One region of the Amorphus sp. MBR-141 genome, then DNA from elsewhere that is predicted to be linked to it. Evidence: predicted binding sites of a transcription regulator. Region 1 holds the regulator's gene; each other region holds the start of a gene.
What was found. The regulator PhoB, encoded in region 1, activates phosphate uptake and scavenging genes when phosphate is short. The targets are predictions, from matches to a motif close to TGTCATNNANCTGTCAT.
Positions count from the first base shown of each region.

Region 2: the regulator PhoB is predicted to act here: its motif matches at 5,617-5,633, upstream of ACSSVZ_RS16990 (esterase-like activity of phytase family protein).
Region 3: the regulator PhoB is predicted to act here: its motif matches at 5,252-5,268, upstream of ACSSVZ_RS08890 (alkaline phosphatase).

Region 1 is NZ_JBRJGW010000003.1:297,662-305,426, forward strand. Features, by position in the region: gene argF (ornithine carbamoyltransferase) at 1-461, opposite strand, end outside; gene ACSSVZ_RS06230 (acetylornithine transaminase) at 458-1,663, opposite strand; gene ACSSVZ_RS06235 (GcrA family cell cycle regulator) at 2,030-2,632, shown strand; gene phoB (phosphate regulon transcriptional regulator PhoB) at 2,859-3,560, opposite strand; gene phoU (phosphate signaling complex protein PhoU) at 3,583-4,302, opposite strand; gene pstB (phosphate ABC transporter ATP-binding protein PstB) at 4,494-5,288, opposite strand; gene pstA (phosphate ABC transporter permease PstA) at 5,383-6,663, opposite strand; gene pstC (phosphate ABC transporter permease subunit PstC) at 6,664-7,765, opposite strand, start outside.
Region 2 is NZ_JBRJGW010000012.1:142,555-150,319, forward strand. Features, by position in the region: gene ACSSVZ_RS16960 (diguanylate cyclase) at 1-834, opposite strand, end outside; gene ACSSVZ_RS16965 (flavin-dependent oxidoreductase) at 1,022-2,287, opposite strand; gene ACSSVZ_RS16970 (cupin domain-containing protein) at 2,460-2,918, opposite strand; gene ACSSVZ_RS16975 (ABC transporter substrate-binding protein) at 3,112-4,287, opposite strand; gene ACSSVZ_RS16980 (helix-turn-helix domain-containing protein) at 4,643-4,951, opposite strand; gene ACSSVZ_RS16985 (hypothetical protein) at 5,089-5,424, opposite strand; gene ACSSVZ_RS16990 (esterase-like activity of phytase family protein) at 5,705-6,805, shown strand; gene ACSSVZ_RS16995 (DUF4394 domain-containing protein) at 7,023-7,765, opposite strand, start outside.
Region 3 is NZ_JBRJGW010000005.1:162,122-169,886, forward strand. Features, by position in the region: gene ACSSVZ_RS08865 (efflux RND transporter permease subunit) at 1-2,335, opposite strand, end outside; gene ACSSVZ_RS08870 (efflux RND transporter periplasmic adaptor subunit) at 2,335-3,462, opposite strand; gene ACSSVZ_RS08875 (disulfide bond formation protein B) at 3,670-4,227, opposite strand; gene ACSSVZ_RS08880 (DUF5993 family protein) at 4,237-4,392, opposite strand; gene ACSSVZ_RS08885 (hemerythrin domain-containing protein) at 4,517-5,086, shown strand; gene ACSSVZ_RS08890 (alkaline phosphatase) at 5,350-6,852, shown strand; gene ACSSVZ_RS08895 (hypothetical protein) at 6,939-7,397, shown strand; gene ACSSVZ_RS08900 (ABC transporter ATP-binding protein) at 7,399-7,765, shown strand, end outside.

The DNA of each region.
Region 1 (7,765 bases):
ATCGGCCCGAGGTGCTCCTCGAAGGTCAGCACGTCGGCCATGATCTGGCACGGATGCGAGACCTTGGTGAGGCCGTTGATGATCGGCACGGTGGCGAACTCGGCGAACTCGATGAGCGCGTCGTGGTCGAGGATGCGGATCATCACCGCGTCGACGTAGCGCGACAGCACGCGCGCCGTGTCGGCGATGGTCTCGCCGCGGCCGAGCTGCATTTCGGCGCCGGTCAGCATGATCGTCTCGCCGCCGAGCTCGCGCATCGCCACGTCGAACGAGACGCGGGTGCGGGTCGACGGACGCTCGAACACCATCGCCAGCACGCGGCCGGCCAACGGTCCGTGGCCGCGGCGGGCGCCGTCGCGGGTGCCCTTCATGGCGCGGCTGTTGTCGATGATCCCCCGCAGCACATCCTTGGAGAGGACGTCCAGGTCGAGAAAGTGCCGTGTCTTGCCGTTCGTCGTCATGCCGTACCCCCGGCCTTGGTCAGTTCGCTCGCCTCCAGCGCCGTCGCGGCGTCGTCGAGGCGGTTGATGGCTTCGTCGATCTCCGCCGCGGTCACCACCAGCGGCGGCAGCAGACGGACGACGTTGTCGCCCGCGCCGATGGTGACGAGACCCGCCTTGCGCGCCGCCAGCACCACGTCGCCGGACGGAGCCCGGCATTTCAGGCCCAGCATCAGGCCCTCGCCGCGCACGCTTTCGAAGATGCTCGGATGGGAATCCACCACCGCTGCGAGCTTCTGTTTCAAGATCAGGCCTTTCTCGGCCACCTGGTCGAGAAAGCCGGGTGCCAGCACCACGTCGAGCACGGCATTGCCGATCGCGCAGGCGAGCGCGTTGCCGCCATAGGTGGAGCCATGGGTGCCCGGCACCATGGCGTCGCCCACCTCGGCCGTCGCCAGGCACGCGCCCAGCGGGAAGCCGCCGCCGACGCCCTTGGCGATCGCCATCACGTCCGGGGTGATCCCCGACCACTCGTAGGCGAACAGCTTGCCGGTGCGGCCGATGCCGGTCTGCACCTCGTCGAGGACGAGCAGCGTGCCGGTCTCGTCGCACAGCTCGCGCAGCTTGCGCATGAACTCGTTGGCGAACGGGCGGATGCCGCCCTCGCCCTGCACCGGCTCGATCATCACCGCCGCCGTGTCGGGGCCGACGGCCGCCTTCACGGCCTCGAAGTCGCCGAACGGCACATGGTCGAAGCCCTCCATCGGCGGGCCGAAGCCTTCCAGGTACTTCGCCGTGCCGCCGGCCGCGATGGCGGCCATGGTGCGGCCGTGGAAGGCCCCTTCGAAGGTGACGATCCGGTAGCGGTTCGGCGCGCCGTTGGCGAAGTGGTAGCGCCGCGCCGTCTTGATCGCCGCCTCGGTCGCCTCGGTGCCGGAGTTGGTCACGAAAACGCGGTCGGCGAAGGTCGCCGCGCACAGGCGCTCGGCGAACCGCTCCTGCTCGGGAATCCGGAACACGTTCGAGGTGTGCCAGACCTTGCTGGCCATGGCGGTCATGGTTTCGACCAGGTGGGGATGGGCGTGACCGAGCGCGGTCACGGCGATGCCCGAGCCGAAATCGAGATATCGTCGGCCGTCGGACCCGTTGAGCCAGGCACCCTCGCCGCTCTCGAACGAGAGATCAGCGCGCGCATAGGTCTTGTACAGGGCCGACGTTGTCATTGGTTCTCTCAAGTTTAGGTGCCGCGGTCGGATTGTTGGCACCCGAAAAACAAATCGTGCCGCCAAGAGGCGGCACGATGGAAAGCTTTCTATATTCGAGGAACGCCGCCCGCTGTCAATGTCCGACGGCCTTCCGGCAGGGTTCCCGCATGGCTGCGGCGGCGGGAATTCGGTTGGGGAAAACCGACGCGCCGCAGGCCACCTGGATCAGCTGAATCTTGTCATCGATTCGCGTGATGTTGTAGTATCTAAATCGTTAAGGCACGACATATCGTGCACGGCCCCACCCAGACCCGCATCGGCGCACACACGCGGCGTTGTCCGCGAGGCCGAAGGATTCTGCGAGCCACAGACGGAGGTCCCGAGATGGCCGACGACACACCGATGTCCTGGACTGAAGAACGCGTTTCGCTCCTCGAGAAACTCTGGGCCGAGGGGCTGAGCGCGAGTCAGATCGCCGGACAGCTGGGAGGTATCACCCGCAACGCGGTGATCGGCAAGATCCATCGCCTCGGCCTGTCCGGTCGCGCCAAGGCGCCGGGCGCGTCCCGGCCGCGCAAGCCGCGCCCGGCCTCCAAGCCGAGCGGCGGCCGCGTCGGGGGCAACGGCGGCGGCGCGACCACCAGTGGCGGTGGCGGCGGCGGCGCGGCGATCTCCCGCCAGACCCGTCTCGTCGGCAACACCGCGCTGAAGATCGTCGCCCAGGCCGAGATGGAAACCCAGCTGGCGCCGACCGCGGCGATGTCGGCCGAAGTCGTCCCGTTCGGCGAGCGCAAGACGCTGATGGAGCTCAACGAGCACACCTGCCGCTGGCCGATGGGCGATCCGGGCAGCGACGACTTCGCCTTCTGCGGCCGCGAGTCGACGCCCGGCCAGCCCTACTGCAACGCCCATTCGCGGGTCGCCTACCAGCCGGCGCCCGATCGCCGCAAGTCCCGCTCCGGCGGCGGTGGCAGCGGCAGCCGCTGACCGGCGCCGCAGCCCGGGTAGCGGGTATGGGGCCACGTCCAGTCGATCAGGTGTGACCGCCTGATCGGACGTGGCTCTGGCCCGGCCGCCCGTCCTGAGCCTGCCAGATCCCGGCGCCGCGGCGCCGGGATTTTTCGTGCCCGGCGCCGTGCCTGGAAGGACGACGCGTCCGGCACGACGGCGGCCGCCCGCCATCGGCGCGCCGCCCCCGCCGCTCCGGCTCCGGCTATTTCTCCAGGACGGCGAACTGGTCGTTGAAGGCATAGCCCGCCCCGCGCACCGTGCGGATCGGATCGAGCGCCTTGCCGCGGTTGATCGCCTTGCGCAGCCGGCCGACGTGCACGTCCACGGTGCGCTCGTCGACATAGACGTCGTGGCCCCACACCCCGTCGAGCAGCTGCTCGCGGGAGAACACCCGGCCCGGCGACTGCATCAGGAACTCCAGCAGGCGGAACTCGGTCGGCCCGAGATGGATCTCGCGGCCGGCCCGGCGCACCCGGTGGGTGGTGCGGTCGAGCTCGATGTCGCCCGCCGACAGCATGCCCGACACCACCGCCGGCTTGCTGCGGCGCAGGATCGCCCGGATCCGCGCCATCAGCTCCGGCACGGAGAACGGCTTCACCATGTAGTCGTCGGCGCCGGTCGACAGGCCGCGGATGCGTTCGGCTTCCTCGCCCCGCGCCGTCAGCATGATGACCGGCAGCTTCTCGGTCTGGGCGCGGTTGCGCAGCCGCCGGCACAGCTCGATGCCGGACAGGCCCGGCAGCATCCAGTCGAGGATGAGCACGTCCGGCACGCTCTCCCGCAGCCGGATCTCGGCGTCGTCGCCGCGCGCGCAGGCGTCGACCGCGTAGCCTTCCGCCTCCAGGTTGTAGCGCAGCAGCAGCGTCAGCGATTCCTCGTCCTCGACGATCAAGACCTTCGGCATGAGCGCACGCCCCCGTTCCTGCTCAATCGTCTGCGCTGTAATTGGCCGGGATATAGCTTGATTCATCATGCTTGGGTCGTTCCTCCTGCGGCTGCTCGCCGGTGACCATGAAGTGGATGTTTTCGGCGATGTTGGTCGCGTGATCGCCGATCCGCTCGATGTTCTTCGCGCAGAAGAGGAGATGGGTGCAGAAGGTGATGTTGCGCGGATCCTCCATCATGTAGGTCAGGAGTTCGCGGAACAGCGAGGTGTACATGGCGTCGATCTCGTCGTCGCGGTTGCGCACCGCATGGGCCGCCTCGAGATCCTGGGCCGTGTAGGCGTCGATCACCGCCTTCAGCTGCTCCAGCGTGATCTCCGAGATGTGCTCGACCCCGAAGATCAGCCGCTTCGAGTGGAACTGGCCCTGCAGCGCGATCACCCGCTTGGCGATGTTCTTGGCAAGATCGCCGACCCGTTCCAGGTCGCTCGACACCCTGAGCGCCGCGATGATCTCGCGCAGGTCCTTGGCGACCGGCTGGCGGCGCGCGATGACGCTGATGGCGCGCTCCTCCACCTGCCGCTGCATCTCGTCGAGGCGGTGGTCCTGGAGGATGACGCCCTGGGCCCGGGCGATGTCGATCTTGGCCAGCGCCGTCACCGCCTCGGAGACCAGCCGCTCGGCCAGCCCGCCCATTTCGGCGATGCGGCCGACCAGGTCGCGCAGTTCCTCGTCGTAGGCTCCGGTGATGTGGTCGCTCATGTCGGTTTCTTCTTCGTTCGCCGGAGCACGCCCCGCTCGGATCGGGCTGATCCGGGCGGCGCGGATGTGCTCGCCTGATGACCCGCGATGACGATGACTCCAGGTCCGGGCGACCTGCAATCACAAACCGCGGCCGTTGCGCGCGACCCGGCGCGGGACCGGGCCGACCGGGCCGCCCCCGGCCCGGCCGCTCAGCCGAAGCGGCCGGTGATGTAGTCCTGGGTGCGCGTTTCCTTCGGGCTGGTGAAGACGAAGTTGGTGGGCCCCTCCTCGACCAGCAGCCCGAGATGGAAGAACGCCGTGCGCTGGGAGACGCGCGCCGCCTGCTGCATCGAATGGGTGACGATGACGATCGTGTAGTTCTCGCGCAGCTCGTCGATCAGCTCCTCCACCTTGGCGGTGGCGATCGGGTCGAGGGCCGAGCACGGCTCGTCCATCAGGATCACTTCCGGGTTCACCGCGATGGCGCGGGCGATGCACAGGCGCTGCTGCTGGCCGCCCGACAGGCCGGTGCCGGCCTCGTGCAGCCTGTCCTTCACCTCGTTCCACAGGCCCGCCTTCTGCAGGCTCTTCTCGACGATCTCCTCGAAGTCCGCCTTCGAGCGGGCGAGGCCGTGGATCTTCGGGCCGTAGGCGATGTTGTCCCAGATCGACTTCGGGAACGGGTTCGGCTTCTGGAACACCATGCCGACGCGCGCCCGCAGCTCGACCACGTCGAGGCGCGGATCGTAGATGTTGGTGTCCGAGATCAGCATCTCGCCCTCGACCCGGCAGCTGTCGATGGTGTCGTTCATGCGGTTGAAACAGCGCAGGAACGTCGACTTGCCGCAACCCGACGGGCCGATGAAGGACGTCACCGCCCGCTCGGGAATGTCGATGGAGACCCCGTACAGGGCCTGCTTCGCGCCGTAGAACACATCGACGCCCGAGGCCTTGATCTTCACCGGCCGCGGCTGCGCGTCCGGCGTCCGGACGGTCTCCACCATCACCTTTTCCTTCGCTTCGACTGCCACTGCACTCATCACCACTCTCCCGTCACTTGCGAGGCTGGCCCGGTCCCGGTCGCCATCCTCGGTTCGATTACCAGCGCCGCTCAAGCTTGCTGCGCAAAAATATCGCGATCATGTTCATCACGATCAGGAAGCCGAGCAGCACGAGGATCGCCGCCGAGGTCCGCGCCATGAAACCGCGTTCCGGGCTGTCGGCCCAGATGAAGATCTGCGTCGGCAACGCCGTTGCCGGGTCGAGGATCCCGCCAGGCGGGCTGGTGATGAAGGCGTTCATGCCGATCAGCAACAGCGGCGCCGTTTCGCCCAGCGCCTGGGCCAGGCCGAGGATGGTGCCCGTCAGGATCCCGGGCAGCGCCAGCGGCAGCACGTGGTGCATCACCACCTGGTGCTTCGATGCGCCCATGCCGAGCCCTCCCTCGCGGATCGACGGGGGCACCGCCTTCAGCGCCGCTCGGGTGACGATGATCATGGTGGGCAGCGTCATCAGCGAGAGAACCATGCCGCCGACCAGCGGCGCCGATCGGGGCAGCCCGAAGAAATTCAGGAAGACCGCCAGGCCCAGCAGGCCGAACACCACCGAGGGCACCGCCGCCAGGTTGTTGATGTTCACCTCGATGACGTCGGTTATCCGGTTCTTCGGGGCGAACTCCTCCAGATAGATGGCCGCCGCGATCCCGACGGGGAAGCTGATGAAGAAGCAGACGAGCAGGGCGTAGAAGGATCCGACGATCGCCCCCGACAGACCGGCGAGCTCGGGAAAGCGGCTGTCGGCGTTGAAGAAGAGGCCCCAGTTGAAGGGCGTGGACACCAGCCCGCGCTCCTCCAGCTCGTTGAACAGCCGGACCTGGACATCGGACACGCGACGCCGGTCCTCCGGCGTATCCGCCGAGATGACCCCCTTGTTCAACTGGTCGATGGGATCGGCCACCGGGATGTCGAAGGTCACCTTGCGGCCGATCAGCGACGGATCGGCAATGACGCGGTCCCGCACGAGGAACCGCGCATTGCGCGTCATCATCTGCTCGAGTTCGCGGTACTCGCTCTGGTCGATGTCCGGGAACTCGGCCTGCAGGGCCCGCATGATAATGTCGCGGTAATCCCCCTTGGACGGGTCGGCGGCATCGATCTCCGCCGGATCGATCTCGATCGTCAGGGCGATCTGGGTCTGGACGAACGCCTGATAGCCCGTCGATACCAGCGACACGATCAGGATGCCGAGCAGCCCGATGGCGGTCGAGATCGCGGCGATCCCGAAGATCTGGAGGCGCCTGTCGGCCCCGTGGCGCTTCTTCCGGCGCGCCACGGCTTCCTTGCTCTGCCAGAAGCCGTCCGTGTTGTCTGTCGTGCTCATCTAATCGTACTTCTCGCGGTATTTCTGGACGATCCGGATCGCCAGAACGTTGAGGCACAGCGTGATGATGAAAAGAACCAGGCCCAGTGCGAACGCGGCCAGCGTCTTGGGACTGTCGAAGGACGTGTCTCCGATGAGGAGGGTCACGATCTGAACCGTCACCGTGGTGACGCTGTCGACGGGATTGAAGGTCAGATTGGCGATCAGGCCGGCGGCCATCACGACGATCATCGTCTCGCCGATGGCCCGGCTGAGGGCCAGCAGGATGCCACCCATGATGCCCGGCAGCGCCGCCGGCAACAGCACGTTCAGCATCGTCTCGCTGCGGGTCGACCCCATCGCCAGCGAACCGTCCCGCATCGCCCGCGGCACCGCATTCAGCGCGTCGTCGGACAGCGAGGAAATGAACGGGATGATCATGATCCCCATCACGCCGCCGGCGGCCAGCGCGCTGTTCGGCGACACCGCCAGCCCCATGGCGGACCCGAACTCGCGCACCGCCGGCGCGACGATCAGTACGGCGAAGAAGCCGTACACCACCGTCGGCACCCCGGCGAGGATCTCCATGATCGGCTTCACGGTCGCCCTTACCCGATCGTTGGCGTACTCGACCAGGTAGATGGCGGTGAGAAGGCCGATCGGGGTCGCCACCAGCATGGCGATGGAGGCGATGAGCAGCGTACCGGTGAACACCGGGACGGCCCCGAAGGCGCCCGCGGCGGCGATCTGGTCCGCGCGGATGGGGATCTGCGGCTCCCAGTTCAGGCCGAACAGGAACTCATGGATCGAGACCATCTGGAAGAACGCCCAGGCCTCGAAGAGGAGCGAGCCGATGATGCCGAGCGTGGTCAGGATGGCCAGGGCGGCGCAGAAGATCATCAGGCCGGAAACGATGCGCTCGACGTTGTTTCTGGCACGGAACCGCGACGACAGGCGCGACCGGGCGACCATCATGGCCAGGATCATGAGCGCCAGGATCACGACGACCATCGCCCAGTGCGCGATTTCCTGCCAGCGGACGAAGCGCTCCGCGGCGGCCTTGATCTCCGGAGCCGGCTCGCCGAACACCCGGCCGGTGGTGACGTTGTGGATTTCCTGGATG
Region 2 (7,765 bases), on a different contig from region 1:
GGTGTCGTCGAGGTCTTCGGCGTCGTCGAGCCGGTCCGTGAGCCCGGCGGAGAAGGATACGGGAACACCGTATTTTTCCGCCAGGCCGGTCCGCGCGAGTGCCCCGCGCATCCGCTCGATGACGGCGGCCGCCTCGTCGAGGGGGCAGCGCGGGAAGATGATGCAGAATTCGTCTCCGCCCAGCCGTCCGACCAGGTCCGTGGGCCGGGAATGGCGCGTGAGGATGTCTCCGACGCGCTTCAGCACGTCGTCGCCCGCGGCGTGGCCGCAGCTGTCGTTGATGACCTTGAACGAATCCAGATCGATGAGCGCCACCGTCGTCGGCGCCCAGGCATTGGAGTGGCCGGTCAGAAGCGCCTGCGCCTTTCCGAGCAGCCAGCGCCGATTGCCGATGCCGATGAGGGCATCCATGTTGGAGAGCGTCTCCAGTTCCAGCTTGGTTGCCCTGAACTGCATGATCAGCGAATTCACGCTGTCCATGAGCGAGGCGGCTTCGTCGTTGCCGGTGTGGGGAAGCTCGTTGAATTCCTCGCTCTGCCGGTAGCGCTCGAGCTCGGTGGTGACGGCGGCGATCGGCGACAGCATGGCCCGCACCGCATAGATCGTCGCCGCCGCGGCGATCACGGTTCCCCCCAGCATGATCAGGATGATGGACAGCTCGGTCGAGATCGGCACGTCCAGGATGATCAGGCTCAGCCCCACGGTGGCGATCAGGGGAATGTGCGTGCCGACAAAGCACAGCATCAGGATCTTCAGATAATAGGACCTGGGCCAGCGGAGTGTCGACAACGCTGCGTAGAGCCGCAGGTTGGATCGCGAGGCAAGCGCCAGCATTGGCCCTCCAAAGATTTTTTTTGACGGCCAGGCTTCCGCGCGTGGTCAGGAAGGCGGTCGTTTCTATACGACCTCCAGCCTTAGGCAGATCACGCAAACGATGCAACACCAGGTAGGCAACCGGAAATTTGCGTAACCGGACGCTGTCCGCGGGGCCGGCGACGACATCCTGCGGAGACCCGGCCGGTCAGCCGTTCGCCGCGCGCAGTCCGGCGATCCTGTCCTTGTCGGTGGCAAACCCCGCCTTGCCGGCATAGCCGCCGACGATCGCCTGGCGCTCGGCGCGCGTCATCACGTCGTCGATGCGATCGAAGCCGCCGGGGGCGCGCTTCTCCGCCTCGTCGATGACCCGTTCCGGGCCGCCCTTGCGGTTGAGCCGCACGACCTCCGCCGTCTTCGGCAGCCGGTCCTTCTCGTAGGCGAACAGGGCCTGGCAGGGGTGTTCGGCGGTGGCCAGCGCATCGGCGAGCGCGCGGGCGTCGAGGATCGCCTGGGAGGCGCCGTTGGAGCCGACCGGATACATGGGATGGGCGGAATCGCCGAGCAGCGTCACCCGCCCAAAGGTCCACTGGGGCAGGGGGTCGCGGTCGGCCATGGGGTATTCGTAGGCCTGCGGCGTGGCCTCCACCAGGCCGACATGGTCGAAGTCCGGGATCCGGAACCGCTTGGCGTAGGGCAGCACCAGCGCGCGCTGGGCGGGCCGCGACCAGCTCTCCTTCGGCGGCGGCGACTTCTCCCCGTCGGCCATCTTGATGTTGACGACCCAGTTCATCAGCTGCCGGCCGTCCTTCTCCGGATGGGCGATCGGATAGAGCACGAACTTGGCGCCCATGCCGCCGCCGATGGCCATGGTGCGGCCGTCGCCCCAGGGCGTCCACATGGCCGCGCCGCGCCACATCAGGACGCCGGTCCAGCTGGGCGGGCCCTCGTTGGGATAGAAGGTCCGGCGGCCGACCGAATGGATGCCGTCGGCGCAGACGAGAACGTCGCCGGTGACCGTCATGCCGGGGCCGCCGGTGACCGCGTCGGCGAAGTGGGCGGTGACCCCGCCCTCCGACTGCATGAAGCCGGCGAGCTGCAGCCCCGTCTGCACCGCGCCCGGGCCCATCCGCTCGACGACGGCGTCGTAGATGAGCTTCTGCAGCCGGCCGCGGTGGATGGAGAACTGCGGAACCGGGTGGCCGGCATCGGTGCCGCGCGGCTCGCGCCACACCTCCTGGCCGAGACGGTTGTAGTAGACGAGCTCGCGGGTCCGCACGCCGACCGCGTCGAGGGCGGGGAGCAGGCCGATCTCGGCCAGCTCACGGATGGCGTGGGGGAGGGTGTTGATGCCGACGCCGACCTCGCGGACCTCCGGCGACTGCTCGTAGACCTCGACGGGCACGCCTCTGCGGTGGAGCATCAGCGCGAGCGTCAGCCCGCCGATGCCGGCTCCGACGACGATGACTTTCATGGACCCCTCCTCCTGAGCCTCTCCAGCGTGGTCCGAAGCGGTCCGGGCGGGGCAGGCTCCACGTCTACACTCGAGAGAAACGTCGCGTCGCTGGGCGGCGCGATGCGCCGGCAGCCCTCCGGCAAGGTGCGGCCGGGCGGTGTGCCGGCCGCCCTGCCGGCGGGAGGCCGGACTACTCGGCTTCCGGCGGCGGCAGGAAGTCGACCTCGTGCTTGGCCGAGACGGCGACGACCTCCGCGGGATCCGCATCGGGCCCGAGATTGTGGAGCGCCCAGAACAGATCGTAAAGACGCGCGGTGGGCGACACCCAGAACAGGCACTTGAATTCGGCGTCGGTCTTGTTGAACAGCCCGTGCGGCACGCCGCGCGGCAGCTTCAGCGTGTCGCCGGGTTCGGCCACGCCTTCCTTGCCGTCGAGCACGTAGTCGAGCCGCCCGGAGAGCATGTAGATGAACTCTTCCTGGGTCGGGTGGATGTGCGGCGGCACGAAGGTGCCCACCGGGAACGTCGCATGCCAGGAGAACGAGCTCTCGCAGTTGTGCTTGGGCACGTAGATCTGGCCGAGAATGTTCCAGCGGATGTTGTCGATGCCGTCGCCGGCCCTGGTCAGGCCGCCCGTCAGGGTGCTCATGGCTTACCTCTCGAAGTGTCGGGGCATGGAATGCAGGCTGGTCCGGCCGGTGCGAGGGCAGGACGGGCAGGGGGGAAACCGGTTCCGCCCGCATCCCGCTCCAGGCCCTCGTCGCTCACGGTCGGCGACGCCGGGCCGATGAGGCCTGACGTCCCGTCGTGATCCGGCACCGTCCGAAACCGGTCTCCTCAGGCTACATCTTGCACTGGGACGCGTAGTTGTCCTGATAGTCTTCGAAGATCTTCTTCTCGATCTGCGTCTCGTACTTGCCGTCGTCGCGCTTGGCGACCTTGACGAGATAGAAGTCCTGGATCGGGAAGTGGTTGTTGCCGATCTTGAAGTCGCCGCGCAGCGATTCGAAGTCGGCCTTCTCGAGCGCGGCGATGATGCCGGCCTTGTCGGACAGGTCGCCGTCGACGGCCTTCACCGCGGCGTCGATCATCTGGGCCGCGTCATAGGCCTGCATGGCGTAGGTGCCCGGGATCCGGCCGAACTTCTCCTCGTACTTCTTCACGAAGGCCTTCGACTGGGGCAGGTCCATGTCCGGGGCCCAGTTGGCGCCGCCGAAGAAGCCTACGGCGGCGTCCTGCTGGGCGGGCAGGGTGGTCTCGTCGACGGTGAAGGCGGACAGGAACGGGATCGTCTCCAGCCCGGCCTGACGATACTGCTTCACCAGGTTCACGCCCATGCCGCCCGGCATGAAGGTGTAGACGGCGTCCGGCTTGGCGGCCGCGATGCGGGCGAGTTCGGCGGAAAAGTCGAGCTGGCCGAGCGGGGTGTAGACCTCGTCGGCGATCTCGCCGCTGTAGGAGTGCTTGAAGCCCGCCAGCGCGTCCTTGCCGGCCTGGTAGTTCGGCGCCATCAGGAAGACCTTCTTGAAGCCTTCGTCCTGGGCGTACTTGCCGAGCACCTCGTGCACCTGGTCGTTCTGGTAGGACGAGACGAACAGGTATTCGTTGCAGCCCGGACCGGCGAGCACCGACGTGCCCGCGTTCGGGCTGATCAGGAACGTCTCGGATTCGGTCACCGGCTTGGCGATGGCCATCAGGATGTTGGAGAAGATCGGGCCGACGACGAAGTTCGCCTTGTCGCGCTCGACCAGTTCCTTGGCCTTGTTCACCGCGACGTCGGGCTTCAGCTCGTCGTCGATGGAAATGACTTCGGTCTCGACGCCGCCGAGCTTGCCGCCCTTGTCCTCCACGGCCAGCAGGAAGCCGTCGCGGGCCTGTTCGCCGAGGATGGCGGCCGGGCCCGACAGCGTGAACATCAGCCCGACGGTGAGCTTGTCATCGGCAGACTGGGCAAGCGCCGTGCCGGTGAGGGTCGCGGCCATTGCGAGGCCTAGAACGGTGGTCCGGATGGATGGCATGGGAACGGGTCTCCGCGGGTGATGCTGTTTCGCTCTGGAACGGCGCCGGCCCGACAACGGACGGGCGGGCCGGATCGGGTCGGCGGTGCGTCGGCATGCGCGGGGGCTGCGTCCGGCGTTCTCCCTGACCGGCGCGCAGGCCCCGACGGCAGCTCCGCGCGGGTGCGGCGACCGAGGGGTCGACGCGGCCGGGATCTGCCGTCGAAATTATTTTATGCCTAAACTATCTCGATCGACAACCGCCGTGATCACCGGCGCGACACGACGCGGAATTGGGCAGTCCGGGCGCTGGCTCCGCGCGGCGCACCGCCGCGGTCATGGACGCGGGCGGCATTCCTCGGGGAGCACCGGTGAGTCAGCCGTCGTTGGAGGCGTTGAGATCTTCGGGATGGATGCCTTCGCACGACGGGAGAGGGGCGTCCTGGGCACGAACGCCGGGGCCGCCGGTCTCGTCGGCGTCGAGAAAGACGACGCCCTCGGCCTCGAAGGCGGTGCGCAGCCGCTCCGCGACGGCCGGATCGCCGTCGCCGCCCTGTTCGAGCCGCTCGATGTCGTTCGCCTGCAGCCCGACGCGGCCGGCGAGTTCCTCCGGCGCCCAACCGAGCGCGGCGCGGGCCATGCGGATCTGTACGGGTTTCATGGAGCGGTCACCGGTCTCGCGCATGGCATCTCCGCAGGAAGGAGCCGAACGGGCTCGCGATCGTCACGTTGGCGGCTTCGATCCCGTCCTGCAGGATCGACGCGCGCCCGGAAGGGGCCGGCAAAGCGGGCATGGCGAACGACGGCCTGCATCGGCATGTCTCAGCCATGTCGCCGTCTCGCCGCCGCCGGCACGATGGTGCCGACCTCGAGGCGATCGATCCTGAGGCGGCCGATCTCGGCCTCGCCGATCCGCGCCCGCCGGACCGAGAGCCGGCCGATGGCAAAGGCGCCGATGGCGACGGCGCCGACGGCAAGCGATCCGAGCGCCAGGGCTCCGATGGCGCCGGTGCCGAGGGCCCCGGCTCCAAGCGCACCCGACCGGTAGGCCCGGTGCGGGAGCGGCAAGGCGGCGGTCGTCGGCAGCCGCCTTGCCGGCCCGCCCGCAACCTCCGGCCGGCCGTTCCGGCGCACGTGCGTGCCGTCCGGATCCCTCATCGGCCCGCCGGGCGCGCCGGGGCGGGGCTCAGTCGATCGTTCCGGACCATGCCGCTCGCTCCGCATTGCCGCGTCCTCATGCCTGGTCGGCCCTCGCCCCCGAAGCCTCCGGCATTCCCCTGATTGTCCTCCACGCTAGTGGTTGCCCACGGCGCGGGCAAGATCGGTCGAAAGCGCCGGGGGACGAGCGGCTGTTACCGAACCGTCGCGGCGTTGTCGCGGCGCCGACATCGATCGGTGCGATCTCCAGGGGAGTTCACGACATCCTCCGGAGACAGCCATGCTGCGCACCCTGCTGACATCCACGATCGTGCTCGCCGCCGCCGCTCCGGCGATCGCCGAGACCCCCACCGTCGCGCTGGAATTCCGCGGCGTGATCGAACTGCCCCAGGATCTCGTCGTCGACGGCCAGACCTTCGGCGGCATTTCCGGCGTCGCCTACGACCCGCAAGCGAAGCTGTTCTACGGCGTCGGCGACGACCTGAAGAACGCCCGCTTCCACACGATCGCGATCGACCTCTCCGACGGGACGCTCGACGAGGGCGACGTGGAGGTGAAGTCGTCGGTGCTGATCAAGGACATCGACCAGCAGCCGTTCCCCGACGGCTCCGTCGATCCCGAGGGTCTGGTGATCCTGGACAACGGCGACCTGCTGATCGCTGCCGAGCCGGTCGGCGACACGTTCCCCGCCTTCATCCGCCGCTACAAGGCCGACGGCACCTTCGTCGCCGCGCTGCCGCTCGACGCCGCGCGCTACGACCCACGCCTGAAGGAGGGCCGCGGCGCGCGCAACTCCGGCGGCTTCGAATCCCTGGTCCTGACCGACGACAAGGCGACGCTCTACGCGGCCTTCGAGAAGCCGCTCGGCCAGGACGCGGCCGCGTACGACCCGAAGACGGAATCGACCGCCCGCATCCTCGTCCTCGATCCCCGGACCGGTGCCAAGCAGGCCGAGTACGTCTACACGGTCGGGACGATGACCATCGCGCCGCAGCCGGCCGACGGCGGCTACGGCCGCGGCCTCAACGACCTGCTGGTGCTGGAGCCGGGCCGGTTCCTGTCCGTCGAGCGGCAGTACGCCCAGGGCGTCACCGGCGGCGCCGGCTCGCGGCCGGTGGAGATCTTCGAGGTGTCAACGGACGGCGCCAGCGACGTGAAGGACGTCGACGCGCTCACCGGCGACGAGACGCCGGTCGCCAAGACGCTGGTGCTCGATCTCGACACGCTGCGCGGCCAGAAGGGGGTCGAGCGGATCGGCAGCCACGAGGTGCTGGCGTTCGGGCCGGAGCTGCCGGACGGCGCCCGGAGCCTCGTGATGATCGAGGACAACGACTTCGATCGCCCGACGCAGATCCTGCTGTTCGCGCTGACGGCGAAGTAGCGGATCGGCTGATCCGGATGCACGCCGCACGGCTGCGGCCGACGGAAAGAACGGCTGCGGCCGGTGGAGAGAGAGACGACGGGCGCCGGCCTGACGGCGCCCCGGGCGCACCCCGGGACGCGAACCCGGCGGGAGCAGGGGGCCGGATGCCCCCTGCGTGGCGTGACGGGATCACGCGCGGGTGCGGGCACCGGGCCGCCTTGGCCCGGCAGCCGCATCACATGGCCGGCATGATGGTGATGTCGCGGATCTCGCCGTCGGCGCCCTCGATGGCACCCTTGCCCTCGGCCTTGCCGCTCTCGAGGTCGACCTCGTAGAGCATGTTGCCGGTGACGAGCCAGGCGGTGTTGTCCATGTCGGCGTCGGTGGCGACGTCGAAGGCGTAGACCGCGCCCGGGTCGGCGATGCCGAACTTGCCGATGGCGGCGAGCGTGCCGTCGTTCGGCGAGGTCTGCCGGATCAGCGCCCCGATGGTGGCGTCGACGTCGTACATCGCCGTCTTGTCCGGCTTGCCGTAGGCGTTGATGTAGGCGGCGGCCACGATGTTCGGAGCCTCGCCGGCGTGCATGTCCTTCTCCTCGAAGGCCAGGCTGCCGTCGACGGTCACCGCCCCGGTGTCGACGTCGACCCGGTGGTTGGTGGTGCCGGTCATGTAGCGCAGCTTGTCGGCCATCGGATTGAAGTCGACGATCACCGGCGCGTCGGTCATCGGCAGCTTCTTGTCCATCGTCGACAGCGTCGTCGCCTTGCCGGTCTTCGGGTCGATGGAGACGACGACGCTGTCCGGCGTCACGCCGATCAGCGTGTTGTTGGAGGGCCGCAGGTCGATGCCGACCAGCTTGTTGACCCCGGATGCTTCCATGGTGCCCGAAACCTCGAGCGTGTCGGTGTCGAACATGACCAGCGTCTTGTCGCCGCTCAGTCCGATGGCGGGCGCGGCGCTGAGCGCGGTGGTGGTGA
Region 3 (7,765 bases), on a different contig from region 1:
GCGGCACCAGCGAGGTGCCGTCGCCGGCGCGGATGAAGATGAAATCGATGTCGGCCGCCGACGCCCGGTCCTCGTCGGCCGCCTGCAGCAGCACCGGATACTCGCGGCCGCGGTCGATGAACGAGGTCGCCTCGCGCGACGCCAGCAGCGTCTGCAGGGTGGAGGCGATCGTCTCCACAGAGATGCCGAGATCGTCGGCGCGGGTGCGGTCGACCGAGACGTTGAGCTGCGGCTGGTTCTCCTCGTAGTCGAGCTCGACGTTGCGCAGGCCCGGGTTCTCGCGGGCGCGGACGAGCAGCGTGTTGGCCCAGCCCTTGACGCTCTCGAAGTCGGGGCCGCTGACGACGATGCGCAGCGGCGTGCTGGAGCCGCGCAGGCCGAGGCCGGCCGGGCTGACGGGGAAGCCGCGGGCGGCCGTCACCGAGCCCATGTTCTTCGACAGTTCGGCAACGATCTCGCGCAGCGACTTGTCGCGCTTCTCCCAGTCGGCGAGCCGCATCACGACGAAGGCGCGGTGAGGCCGGTTGAAGGAGCCGGTGTAGGTGAAGACGGTTTCGATGTCGCCGGAGGCCCGCAGCGGTTCGGCGATCTGCTCGACCTGCCGGGAGGCCTGGTCGGTGAACTCCACGGTGCTGCCCTGGGGCGCGGTGAGGGGAATGAACACGACGCCGCGGTCTTCGCTCGGCGTCAGCTCCTGGGGCAGCGTCACGAACACCATCGCGCCGGCGAAGGCGACGGCGAGCGCCACCGCGATGACGACGAGCGGCATCCGCACGCAGGCGACCAGCAGGCGGCGGAAGCGGCGCAGCAGGAAGCCCTCGCGCGCCGGCGCGCCCGCGACGTCGCCGGGCCTGGCGCGCTTGGCCCGGAGCACCTTCGAGGCGAGCGCCGGGCAGGCGGTCAGCGCCACGAAGGTGGAGATGATGACGGCGCCGGCCATCACCAGCCCGAACTCGACGAACAGCTTGCCGACCTGGCCCTGCAGGAACGACAGCGGCACGAAGACGGCGACCAGGGTGAACGAGGTGGCGATCACCGCGAACGTCACCTGGCGGGTGCCGAGCGTCGCGGCGACCAGCGGCGTTTCGCCGAGATCGATGCGGCGCTGGATGTTCTCCAGCACGACGATGGCGTCGTCGACGACCAGGCCGATGGCGAGCAGGAGCGCCAGCAGCGTCAGCACGTTGATGGAGAAGCCCATCGCGCTGATCAGGACGAAGGTGCCGATGAGCGCGATCGGAATGGTGATCGCCGGGACGAGCGTCGCCCGCCACGACATCAGGAACACCAGGATGACCAGCACCACCAGCACCAGCGAGATGCCGAGCGCGGTGACCACCTCCTTGATCGAGGCGGCGACGAAGATGGCGTCGTCCGACGACACCTCGATCACCATCCCCTCAGGCAGGGTGCGCGCAAGCGAGTCGATCTCGGCGCGCACGGCGTTGGAAATGGCGATGGTGTTGGACTGGCTCTGGCGGATGACCGCAAGCCCGACCGCAACCTCGCCGTTGTTGCGGACGACGGTGCTTTCGTCCTCGACACCGCCGACCACCTGGGCCACGTCGGAGAGGCGGATCGGATAGCCGGCCACGCGATCGATGACGACGTCGCGGAACGCCTCGACGGACGGAATGCGGCTGTCCAGGCGGACGGTGAACTGGCGCGCCGCCGTTTCGATCTCGCCGGCCGGCAGCTCGACGTTGGCCCGCTTGAGGCCCGCCTCGACGTCGGCGACGGTGAGGTTGCGGGCCGCCAGTGCCCGCCGGTCGAGCCAGACGCGGACCGCGAACGGCCGGGCGCCGTAGATGTCGACGTTGGCGACGCCGCTGACGGTGGCCAGCCGGTCGACCACGTAGCGATCGACGTAGTCGGTGATCTCCGCCGCGCTCATCCGGTCGCTGGTGACGGCCAGCCGCATCACCGGGTCGCTGTCGGAATCGTTCTTGACGATCTGCGGCTCGTCGGCGTCGACCGGCAGGTCGGAGCGGACCCGCGCGACGGCGTCACGCACGTCGTTGGCCGCCTCGTCGATCTCCCGGTCGACGTTGAATTCGATGGTGACGCGGCTCTGGCCGCGCCGGCTCTGGGAGGAGATCGTCTTCACCCCGGCGATGCCGGCGACCGAGCCTTCGACGATCTCGGTGATGTCGGTGTCGATGATCTCGGGGGAGGCGCCAGTGTAGCTGGTCGACACCGTCACCACCGCGGTGTCGATGTTGGGCAGTTCGCGGATCGGGATCCGCGTCAGCGCGCCGATGCCGAACACGATGATCAGGAGGCTCGCGACCGCGGCGAGGACCGGACGACGGATCGACAGGTCGGAGAGCGACATCAGCCCCGACGCCCCCCCGTGCGCATGTCGCCCGCGCTCGGGCGGCCGGGGGCCTCGGCGGTGCCGTTGAGGATCTTCACCTTGCTGCCGTCGCGCAGCGACTGGATGCCCCGCGTCGCGATCACGTCGCCCTCGGCGACGCCCTCGACGATCTCCACGTCGCCATTGCGGCGCTGGCCGGTCTCGACCTTCTGCTGGCGCGCGACGCCGTCCTCGATGACGTAGAGATAGGTCGCGGGACCCTGAACCAGCAGCGCTTCCTCCGGCACGACGATGCCCTGGCGGGAGGCGAGGTTCAGGTCGAGGCGCATGAACATGCCGACCGGCAGCACGCGATCCTCGTTGGGCAGGCGGGCCCTGACCCGGAACGACCGCGAGGTCTGGTCGATGCGGCTGTCGATCGCGTCGACCTTGCCGGTGAAGCGCCGGTCCGGGAACGCCGCGCTGGTCGCCTCGATCGCCTGGCCGGCGCTGATCTGGCCGTAGACGGTTTCGGGAAGGCGGAACTCGATCTCCACCTCGCTCAGGTCGTCGAGCGTCGTCAGCACGGTGTCGGTGTCGACCCGGGCGCCGAGATCCACCGAGGTGATGCCGAGGACGCCGTCGAACGGGGCGCGGATGGTGCGGTCGGCGAAACTGCGCTCGGCGCGGGCCAGCGCCGCCTGGGCCACGGCATTGCCCGAGCGGAGCTGCTCGAGGCTGGCCTGGCTGATGGTGTTGGAGCGGATGAGGGTCTGGGCGCGTTCGAGCGCCCGCTGCTTCTCCTCCACGGCCGACTTGACCTCCTGGAGGGTGGCGACCTCCATCTCGTCGTCGAGCTGGGCGATCACGCTGCCGGCCTTGATCTCCTGGCCGGGGGTGATGTTGATGGAGGTGATGCGGCCCTCGGCGGAGGGCACGATGTCGATGGACTGGAGCGCGCGGGTTGTGCCGACGGCCTCGACCTTGCGATCGAGGGTGGCGACCCGGGCCGGAGCGACCTCCACGGACACCACCTGGGCTCCGCGCTTGGGAGCGGCATCGGCCGTCTCGTCCGAAGGTTGAAAGTAGGTGTTGTAGAGAAGGTATCCGCCGTAGCCGGCGCCGGCCAGGACGAGCACGATGAGGAGTTGCCTAAGAAGTCCCATTCGCCTCCGCCAGTCGCGAATTCAGGCGTCCTCCCTCCGCATCGACGTCAGGCGCGGGGCGAACACATCAGGCACGAGCACGTTGGAACAGATATCATAACTCTCTGAGCGCTTCGCGGGCGAATTTGCGCACGCACTCATATTTGAAGTCGGCATTGAAGTCTGTGTTCGACGTCTGCCACGGACAGGCGCTGCAGGCCGCGCGCCCTACTGGGAAGGCGCGCGGAACTGGTCGAGCAGCTGGTAGCTGGTCGGGTTGTCCGGGCAGAGGCCGCCGCCGCATTCGAGCACCGTGGACACGCCGTTGGCCAGCACGACCAGGGCGAACAGTCCGACGGCGATGGAGCCGAGGCCGCCGCGGTCCCGCCGGGTGCCGGAGAACTGGCTTTCCAGGAGCAGCATCAGCCCCGAACCGGCCACGACAAGGGCGAACACGATGAACGCCCAGGTGTAATAGTGCAGGCCGAGGAACGGGTCGCCGTAGGCCCCGGTGCCCGGCACCACGTGCAGCGCGATCTGGCGAAGCGCGACGGCGGCGCCGACGAACGCGCCCAGCAGCATCAGCCCGTAGTGGGCCGGGCGCGGCCCGCACAGCACGTTGAGCGCCAGACCGGCGCCGACGATGACGAAGCCGACGCGCTGCAGAAGGCACAGCGGGCAGGGCAGTTCGCCGTAGACGAGTTGCTCGAAGAAGGCCACCAGCAGCACGCCGGAGATGGCGAGGAGGCCGAGGGCGTTCAGGGGACGGGCGAGGTATCCGAACATGGCCTTGCCCTACAGGTCGATGTTGATGGCGTCGGTGGCATGGAAGCGGAACAGGACGAGCGTGAGCACGATGGTCGCGATCACGGTCCACACCGCCGGCAGCCGCGCGTTCATCCAGGCAAGGATGCAAGCCAGCAGGATTCCGAAAAAGGGCAGTGCCATCATGGGTTTTTCCTCTTCCACTCTTATATCGGGCCGAGAATCCATCGGGCCGAGATTCGGCCTTCGTCCCGCAGCGGTCCGGTGACCTAAACACCGGGACGGGACGGCTGCAACAAGAGGACCGCCAATGACGACCGACGATCTCGAGGCCCGGTCGGGCCTGCCGGACGCGCTGCGGGTGCTTCTGGAGAAATATCCGCGGGAAGGCTGGGCGGGCGGCACGCCGATGGGCGGGCTGACCCAGTTCTGGCTGGAGCGGCACCTGATGTTCCGCCAGCTGCTCACCCAGCTCGGCGAGGATGGGCGGGCGCTGGTCGATGCGGGCATCGCGCCGGAGGAATACGGAAAGCGGCTGTCGCGATTCGGCGGGTTCCTGGTGAACCAGCTGCACGAGCATCACCACGTCGAGGACGCGCACTATTTCCCGCTGCTGGCCGCGAAGGAGCCGCGCCTCGCCGCGGGCTTCGAGCTGCTCGACCGCGACCACGTCGCCCTCGACGGGCATCTGACGACCTTCACGAACGAGGCGAACGCACTGCTGGGCGCGCTGCAGGCCAGCGCCGTGACAGGGGGCGAGGACGGGCGCCTGGTGGAGACGCTGGCGCGGCTCGAAGGGTTTCTCGACCGGCATCTGACCGACGAGGAGGAAATTGTCATCCCGGTGCTGCTGGAGCACGGCGAAGGGTCGCTCGGCTGAGCGTAGCGGACAGGCGCGACGCTGTCCCGGACCGGGTCGCCGCAAGCACTCGCGTCGATGAATCGTAATGTTATAATATTCATCTGACGAGATCTGTTGGCAGTTTAGAATTCAACTAGGAACGCGGGCCGGGAAATCCAGGGGAAGACTTGGCGGGGAAGTATTCGTCATTCGCTTGTCATCGAACTGGCGCGAGAGTGTCACGTCCGGGGTGTACCTGCCCGGCAACAGTCCAGACCCGGACTTGAGCCCAGGAGCCCGCCATGTACCGTCACGCCCTTCTTTCGACCGTCGCGCTCGGCCTCGTGTCGACCGCCGCCTTCGCTCAGGACACGTCCATCGCCCAGAAGGACAGCCAGTGGTACACCGATGCCCAGTCGCGCATCGAGGAGATGGCCTCCCGCCAGATCAACACCGGCAAGGCGAAGAACGTCATCCTGTTCATCGCCGACGGCAACGGCATCGGCACCAACTACGCCGTGCGCCTCTATGATGGCCAGCAGAAGGGCATGCTCGGCGAAGAGAACGTGCTTCCCTACGAAGCCTTCCCGAACGTCGCGCTGGTGAAGACCTACAACATCAACGCCCAGACGCCCGATTCCGCGCCGACCGCCGGCTCGATGAACACCGGCGTCAAGCAGCGCTTCAACACCATCAACCTGAACGAGAACGCCATCCACGAGGACTGCGCGTCGGAAAAGGGCAACGGCCTGACGACCTTCTCCGAGATCGCCAGCGGCGAGGGCAAGGCCGTCGGCGTCGTGTCGACCGCCCGCATCACCCACGCCACCCCGGCGGCGGTGTACGCCAAGACGGCGAACCGCGACTGGGAAGCCGAGGCGGACGGCGACTGCATGGACATCGCCACGCAGCTGCTGCAGGCGATGCAGAACGGCACGATCGACTTCGCCATGGGCGGCGGCCGCGGCTACTTCCTGCCGAGCGACGCGACGGATGAAGAAGGCAAGGGCGGCAAGCGCAAGGACGGCAAGAACCTCGTCCAGGCGGCCCAGGATGCCGGCATCCAGTACGCCTGGAACACCGAGACGGTGGACGCCCTCGACCTCGACGGCAAGACCCCGGTGCTGGCGCTGCTGGAAAGCAGCCACATGAAGTACGAGATCGACCGCACCGAAGCCGACGAGCCGTCGCTCACCGAGATGACCAAGGCGGCCATCGAGTACCTCTCCAAGAACGAAGGCGGCTACTACCTCGAGATCGAGTCCGGCCGCGTCGACCACGCCAACCATGACGGCAACGTCTTCCGCGCGCTCACCGACGGCGTCGAGTTCGCCAAGGCCGTCGCCGCCGCCGACGAGCTGACCGACGACGCCGACACGCTGATCATCGTCACCGCCGACCACGAGCACGCGATCGCCTTCAACGGCTACTGCGGCCGTGGTTCGGCCATCAACGGCCTGTGCATGGGCGTCGCCAAGGAAGGCATCAAGCACACCGACGAGCCGGAGCTGGCCGCCGACGGCAAGCCCTACACGGTGGTGGGCTACCTGAACGGCGTTGGCTCGGTGCTGAAGCAGGAAGGCAACGACTACACGGGCTCGCGCGCCGAGCTCACCCAGGAAGAGGCGACCGACAAGGACTACGTCCAGCAGGCGCTGATCCCGATGTCGTCGGAGACCCATTCGGGCGAGGACGTCGCGGTGTTCGCCAAGGGTCCGTGGGCGCACCTGTTCGACGGCATGATCGAGCAGAACTACATCTTCCACGTGATGAACTACGCCGCCAACGGCGGTGCGGCCCAGTAGGGTCGGCGCCGACCTCCGACCGGACACGACGGCTCGGAAAGGCCCGCTTCGGCGGGCCTTTCTCCGTTCTGTCACGGAGATCCGCTATGGGCGATGCGAGCAGCAGCGAGGCGCAATCGATGGACCGGAGACGTTTTCTCGTAGCCCTGGCGGGCATGACGGCGCTGCCGCGGCTCGCCCGCGCCGACGCCGAGCCGCTGCGCATCCGCGCGCTCTACGACAAGGGCTTCGTGTTCTCCAGCGCCGCCGAGGCGCTCGACGGCGACCGCGTCGCCTTCCGCGGCTTCATGGCGCCGCCGCTGAAGGCGGAGTCCACCTTCTTCGTGCTGACGGCGCGGCCGATGGCGGTCTGCCCGTTCTGCGAATCCGAGGCCCAGTGGCCCGACGACATCCTCGCCGTCTACGCCAAGCGGGTGGTCGACGTGATCCCCTTCAACGTCGAGATCGTCGCCCGCGGGCGGCTCGAACTCGGCACCTTCAAGGATCCGGAGACGGGCTTCGTCAGCCGCGTGCGGATCGTCGACGCCACCTTCGAGCGCGTCTGAGGTGGGCCTTCCGCTCGCCATCGACGGGCTGACGGTCACCGGCGACGGCAACCGGACGATCCTGTCGGTCGGCCGGCTGCGGGTGGCGGCGGGCGAGACGATCGGCGTGCGCGGGCCGTCGGGGGCCGGCAAGTCGACGCTGCTGCATGCGCTCGCCGGACTGGTGACGGCGGCCTCCGGCACGGTGCGGTGGGGAGAGACGGACATCGCGGCGCTGTCGGACGGCGGCCGCTCGGCCTTCCGCCGCGATCGCATCGGCATGGTGTTCCAGGACTATCTGCTGTTCGAGGAGCTGACGCCGCTGGCCAATGCCGCCCTCGCCGGCGCCTATGCGCCGCGCCGCCGCCGTGCCGCCATCGACGCGCGGG